DNA from 2 places in the Alcanivorax sp. NBRC 102024 genome. Region 2 is predicted to be linked to the other one. Evidence: predicted binding sites of a transcription regulator. Region 2 holds the regulator's gene; the other holds the start of a gene.
What was found. The regulator FNR, encoded in region 2, switches genes on or off when oxygen is low (the NO sensors DNR and NnrR bind a similar motif). The targets are predictions, from matches to a motif close to TTGATNTANATCAA.

Region 1 (3,415 bases), on a different contig from region 2:
GCTTCCGCGCCGGCGATCTGCAAGTGCTGATCGCCACCGACGTGGCCGGCCGGGGCATCCATATCGACGGCGTCTCCCATGTGGTGAATTACAACCTGCCGGAAGACCCGGAGGACTACGTTCACCGTATCGGCCGCACCGGTCGGGCTGGCGCCAGCGGCATGTCCATCAGCTTTGCCTGTGAAGACGATGCCTTCCTGCTGCCGGAACTGGAAAATGCCATCGGCATGAAACTGGAATGCGAGTATCCGCCGTCGGATCTGCTCGCCGAGAAGGACTCAGAAAATGGCAAAACGCATCAGCCCGGATGAGGGCAAAACCCGTTTCGACCAGGGCGACGCCCTGTTCGTGGATATCCGTGACCCGGCCAGTTTTGCCGCTGGCCATTTACGCGGCGCCGTCCACCTGACCCAGGCCAATGTGGAGCCGTTTCTGGCTGATACCGCCCCGGAAAAACCCCTGGTGATCTACTGCTACCACGGCAACAGCAGCCAGGGCGCCGCCGACTGGCTGAGCGAGCAGGGATTCAGTGATGTGGTCAGCTTGGATGGTGGCTATGAAGTTCTCCGCCAGCGCTTCCCGGAACTGCTGGAAGAAATGGCCTGACCCGTGACCATGAGCCGCACAGCGGAGCCTGCTCATGGTCATCGGGCTTTCCCCCAACGTCATAGGCCATGCCTGCAACCCGCTACCGGGAGCAGGCGTGCCCCTGACGCATAGTGCCTCAGAACCGGTAACCCAGCCCTACCATGTACACCCAGGGATCGATTTCCACATCGATCTTGTCCACGCGGGCGTCATTGACATACAGGCGCGCCTCGGTATCGATATCGATGTTCCAGACGCTGACGTTGAACAACCAGTTCTCGTTCAGGGAAAAGTCAGCACCCACTTCCCAGGCAAAGCCCATGGAATTACTGAGCTTCACATCCGCATCAGCCCCCCCCAGCAGCGGACTGACCACTGCATCGTCGATGCTGTCCTCGAAAAACAGGGTGTAGTTCAACCCTGCGCCCAGATAAGCCCGCATGGGCCCGACCTGAGGGGCATAGTATTGTGCCAGCAGCGTGGGCGGCAGGTGCCCGGTTTCGCCGATAACCACCCCGCCGCCACCGGTATCCAGAAGGATGTCATGGGTAAAAGGGGTCGCACCGACCAGCTCAACACCGATCGAGTCAGTGACCATATACGCCAGGGTCAACCCCAACTGGGTATCGTCATCCACATCGACGCCCAGGCCACCCACCGCAGGCAGCGCCGGATTGAAGACCTCGCTGCTGGCGTCCGGATCCACCTTGATCCCCCCCAGGCGCACAATCACATCCCCCGCCTTGTGGGCCAGGGCCGGCCCGGCCATCAGCACTCCGGTTAGCAGCAGCGCCGCTTTTCCTTGTCCTCGCAGTTGCATACAGTTCCCCTTTGTTCCAGCAAGATAGAGACAGTGACCCGATACCCGGCACAGGCTGTAATGGCCACCCCACCGGTACTATTGAAAGGCCGTTGGAGAACGGGGGTATTGTTCTGAATCAATAAAAAGAGGTTTTACGACCATGTCATCCGCCGAATTGATTTCCGCCCTGCGCGATGCGCACCAGGCACACCTTTGTGCACAACTGCAGAACGAGGACCACTGGCAGGCCCTGATGGCTCAGGCCAGTGTCAGCCTGGGCGCCGTTCCCCTGGGCAAACTGGTAGACAGCGATTCCCTGACCACGGTAGTGGATCAATGGCTGCAACAGGCGCTCAGCGCCCAGGGACTGCAGACGGTGGTCAGCGATGTGAGCAAGGCGGTGTGGGAAGCCGCTGAAAAGGATCCGGCTACCGTGGGCGAGCTGCTCAGTGAAGACCATTTCGAGGCGATCCTGGAGCAGGTGCTGAAGCTGCAAACCCTCCGCGAGAAAGCCATCCACGCGGCCATGAGCCATCCGCTGGTCAGCGAAATGGTCAGTGAGATGCTCTATACCGGGATCAAGAATTTTCTGCTGGAAGAAAATGCCCTGGCCAAACTTCCCGGCGTCAGCAGCGTGATGAAAATGGGTCGCAAGAGCATGGTGGGCAAGGCCATGGGTGGCATGGAAGAGTCCATCCGTGATTATCTGAGAAAGAATATCCGTGTCACCCTGAGAACCGGCGAGCAATGGTTGAACAAGCAGCTCACCAATGAGCGCATCGAGCAACTGGCCAGAGACGGTTACCAGCGTGTGGCGCCGCTCAAACCCGCCAACTATCTGAAGCTGGTACCCGCCGGCACTATCGATGAAGTGGTCAGCCAGGGCTGTGCCATCGGCGATGAAACTGCCCGCCTGGACTACACCCGCCGTCTGGTCAGCGTGGGCATCCACGCCGCCGTTCAGTCCCTCAGCGACATACCCCTGCAAACCCTGCTGGACGGCATGAAGATCAGCGAAGATCAGGTCCGCCAGATCACCGCTCCCGCCCTGGCACGCGGTGCCACAGTCCTGATTGAGCAGGGCGTACTGGAACCGTTTATTCAGTGGGTGCTGGATGATTTTTATCAGTCGGAAGCGTGCAAGGCAGCCATAGAGAAGATTAACGGCTGATAGGAAACTGCTGTAGGAGCGCCTCTCGAGGCGCGAAGAGGATTTTCAGGATCCTGATTCCTCTGCGAGGAATTTCCGCGCTGACGCGCGGATCGCGCCTCGAGAGGCGCTCCTACAGGTTAACCGCTACGCGTTAAAGAAACTGCTCCGCATATTCCGCCAGCAACGACCTCGGCACCCCGTTCAGCTGCACCGAACCACCATGAACAAACCGCTTGAAGCGTTCGGTCATGTAGGTCAGGCCGGAGCTGGTGGGTGACAGATAGGGGGTGTCGATCTGGGCCAGGTTGCCCAGGCACACCACCTTGGAGCCTTCCCCGGCCCGCGTGATGATCGCCTTCATCTGATGGGGAGTCAGGTTCTGGCTTTCGTCAATCAGGATCAGGGATTTCTGGAAGCTGCGGCCGCGGATATAGTTCATGGCCTTGAACTGGATGTTGGCCTTTTCCTTCACGTACTGAATGCTCCCGGAAGGATTTTCATCGTTCAGGTGCAACGCCTCGATATTGTCGTTGATAGCCCCCAGCCAGGGGTCCATTTTTTCCTCTTCGGTACCGGGAAGGAAACCATGCTCTTCCGCCAATGGCGGCGTAGACCGGGTGGCGATGATCTTGTTGAAACGCTTCTGTTCCACCGTCATTTCGATGGCGGCCGCCAGCGCCAGAATGGTTTTCCCGGACCCCGCGGCCCCGGTGAGGGTGACCAGGTGCACATCCGGATCCATTAACAGTTGCAGCGCCATGGCCTGCTGCAGGTTTTTCGGGCGTAACCCCCAAACCTCCTGATCCAGCAGACTGTCGGCCTTGTAATGCCGCAGGGTCACGACGCCGTTGTTCACATCCATGACCCGCCCG
Region 2 (3,415 bases):
GTAGGGATTTCAGTTGCGAGTCGCGAGGTTCGAGTTACGAAAGGCAAAAAACTGCTTCTATTGTGGCTTTTGCATTTCGAACCTCGAACCTCGTAACTCGAACCTAGAAATGATTATTTCCCGTCTTCGAATTCGCTACGGGCGGCAAGAAGGCCGGTTTTCAAACCATCCCAGGCCAGCTCCACACCGGCTTTGATGTCTTGCCAGGCATCCTCGCCGTGGGATTCCAGTTTTTCCAGTTTCGCTTCCAGCGCGTCGCGGCGTTCTTCAATGTCAGCAATTCTCTGCTTGGCTTCCGCGCGCCACTCGTCTCGCTTGTCACCCAGTCGCGCGGTCAGCCGATCCAATTGATAATCCCAGTCTTCCAGCTTTTGGCGAATGCTGTCGGCAAAATCCTTCTTATCTGTCATCGTAAGGTTCTCCTGAATCAGGCTTGCCAGGGACCCTGGAAGCCTTCGGGTTTGATCACCAGCACATCGGCGCTGGCACGGGTAATTACAGATTCCGCAGTGGCACCCAGCAATACCCGCTCCGGCAGGTTGCGGTGCACGGTGCCGACCACCAGCACATCCATGTCCTGGTCGTCACAATATTTGCCCAGGGTTGCTGCGACCGGGCCGGTAAGGGTCGTCATTTGATCCGGCCCAAGCCCATGGGCGGCGCCGAATTTCAGAAAGCGCTCCCGGTAGAAGCGACGCACCTCATCCATGCCACCGGCGTAATCCGGGATTGCCTCGCCCACCAGCATAATCATGCTGTCGTCCATTTCATCCAGGACATGGCAAGCGCGCAGGCTCCCACCCAGGTGGAGGGCAATCTCATTTGCCGCATCAAGCACCCGGATGGCCAGCGGCTCGTCCTGCTGCGCCTCGTTGCCCGGGTCAAGGGCAGCCAGCACCCTCGGCGATGACGACCAGGCACGACCATGGACGCACAGCACCGGACAGGGTGCCTTGCGGATCAGCTGCCAATCCCGGGGGGTAAACAGGTGCCGGCGAAGCCCGGTTTCCGCGCTGGTGTGGACCACGACCATGCCGGGTTGCAGGGCAATAATGCTATCGCGCAGCGCCTCCATGCTGTCTTTCTGCCAGAGAATGGAAAGTTCGCCATCCTCCCGGTCCGTCAGATGGCGGATCCGTTTCTCCCAGGCGCCATGAATTTGCTGCCTGGCGGCGTTTTGCCGCTCCTGGTCGATACCGACAGCCCGAACCATGGCAGACGAATAGGCATTGACCAGCACATGCAGTGGTCGCTGACTGGCATCCGCAATTTGCTGCGCCTTGTGCAGCGCCGGTTGGGGCGCTTTCAGGTCACTATCGAGAATGGCCAGAACGGGGGCGTTCACAGACTGGCCTCCAGATTTTGCCGCTCACCGCAAAGGCTGCGGCGATCCAGGATTTCCACTTCCCGGCCTTCCACGCGCAGCCATTCGTTCTGCTGGAGACGGGTAAAAATACGGCTGACCGTTTCCACCGCCAGGCCCAGGTAGTTGGCGATGTCGTAGCGGGACATGGGCAGGCGAAAAACCCGCTCACTGAGCCCGCGCCGCTGGTGGCGCGCTGACATGGACAGTAGTAGCGATGCCACACGATCATCCGCGTTCTTCTTGCTGAGCAGCATGTGCAGCTCACGGTCGGAGCGGATTTCGTTGCTCATCAAGCTGAAGAAATGGTGTTGCAGCGTGGGAATCCGCTGGGACAACATTTCCAGTTTGGAGAAGGGGATTTCGCACACCGTGGCCGTTTCCAGGGCCTTGGCGTTGGAAACATGGTGAGCGGTGCTGATGCCGTCCATACCGAGCACTTCCCCAGGCAGATAAAACCCGGTGACTTGCTCGTCGCCTTCATCGCTGAGCACATAGGTTTTCAGCGCGCCGGAGCGGACCGCGTAGACCGCCTGGAAATCATCCGCCGCGCGAAACAGGTGCTCGCCGCGCTTCAGGGGGCGGCCCCGGTGAATGATGCGATCCAGCTCGTCAAGCTGTGCCGGCGCCACTGCCAGGGGAAGACAGATGGGGCTCAGACTGCAATCATTGCAGGAAACATGGTGGGACACGGTGCGACTCCGGTTGATGGCTGCGTAGTGCAAATTTCACCTTACAGTATAGGGCAGGGTGAACAACAAACGTACAAGGTTCAGATGATACGACTGAAGCGATGTCTGGCTTCGTTCTGGGTATAACGGTCAAACGGCATCACCAGTGCCCGGCTGACCAGTCGGCCCCGATCCGTGATCACCAGACGGTGCTGATCGACCCGGACCAGCCCCTGCGCCTCGAATTCCACCCATGCCCCCAGAGCGTCCACAAAGTAGTCGGGAAAATTGATCTGCCACTGTTCGCTGAACAGCTTCATATCCACATACAGGTCGCACAGTAGTCGCATGATCAGATCCCGTCGCATCTGGTCGTCGCGATCCAGCAGATAGCCCTGCTCAATGGGAGAATGACCCTGATCAATGGCGTCAGACCACTGACTTAATGATTTCATGTTCTGGGCATAAAGGTTGCCGATCTGACTGATCGCGCTGACCCCAAAACCCAGCAGATCCGCATCGCCATGGAGGGTGTATCCCTGGAAATTGCGATGCAGCAGGCCATTGCGTTGGGCGACGGCAATTTCATCATTTTCCAGGGCAAAGTGATCCATACCGATAAACACATAACCGGCATCCTGCAGAATCCTGCCGGCCCGAACAAACATGGCCAGCTTTTCATCCGGGCTCGGCAGAGCCATGTCGGGAATCTGACGCTGAATCTTGAATCGCGCCGGCAGATGGGCGTAATTGTAGAGCGAGATACGATCCGGTCGCAGATCGGCAATTTGCTCCAGGGTCCTGGCCAGACTGGACTCTGACTGCCAGGGCAGACCGTAAATAAGATCGGTATTGATGGATTTGAAGCCGAAGTCCCGTGCCCATTCCATGGTCTGGCGAATCATTTCATAGGGCTGGACGCGATTGACGGCCTGCTGCACGCGAAGATCCAGATCCTGGACACCCAGACTGATGCGATTGAAACCCAGACCACGCAGCAGGCCCAGGCGCGCCTGATCCACGGTTCGTGGATCAATCTCGATGGCATAGTCGCCACGGTCGTCTTCGCGCAAGGTGAAGTGCCGGGCCATGTAATAGACCAGTTCGGTGATCTGGGCATCGCTCAGAAACGTGGGTGTGCCACCGCCCCAGTGGATCTGGGTCACCGGACGCTGGCTATCCACCTGGGCAGCGCGACGGCCGATTTCCTGCTTCAGCCGGCTCAGGTATTCCGCCGCCCGGCCGCGATTGGCGGTGACGATACGGTTGCAGGCGCAGTAGTAACAGACCGTGCTGCAAAAGGGCACGTGCACATACAGGGAAAGAGGGCGACGGGCGGCATTTCCGGCGGCAATGGCCCGGGAACACTCTTCCTCACTGA

Region 1: the regulator FNR is predicted to act here: its motif matches at 1,517-1,530, upstream of A0251_RS13935 (OmpW family protein).

Annotation. Positions count from the first base shown of each region.
Region 1 is NZ_BDAS01000009.1:118,538-121,952, forward strand. Features, by position in the region: gene rhlB (ATP-dependent RNA helicase RhlB) at 1-311, shown strand, start outside; gene glpE (thiosulfate sulfurtransferase GlpE) at 286-606, shown strand; gene A0251_RS13935 (OmpW family protein) at 725-1,408, opposite strand; gene A0251_RS13940 (hypothetical protein) at 1,551-2,561, shown strand; gene A0251_RS13945 (PhoH family protein) at 2,695-3,415, opposite strand, start outside.
Region 2 is NZ_BDAS01000008.1:157,691-161,105, forward strand. Features, by position in the region: gene yaaA (peroxide stress protein YaaA) at 1-4, shown strand, start outside; gene A0251_RS13250 (hypothetical protein) at 114-410, opposite strand; gene A0251_RS13255 (universal stress protein) at 428-1,345, opposite strand; gene fnr (fumarate/nitrate reduction transcriptional regulator Fnr) at 1,342-2,088, opposite strand; gene hemN (oxygen-independent coproporphyrinogen III oxidase) at 2,136-3,415, opposite strand, start outside.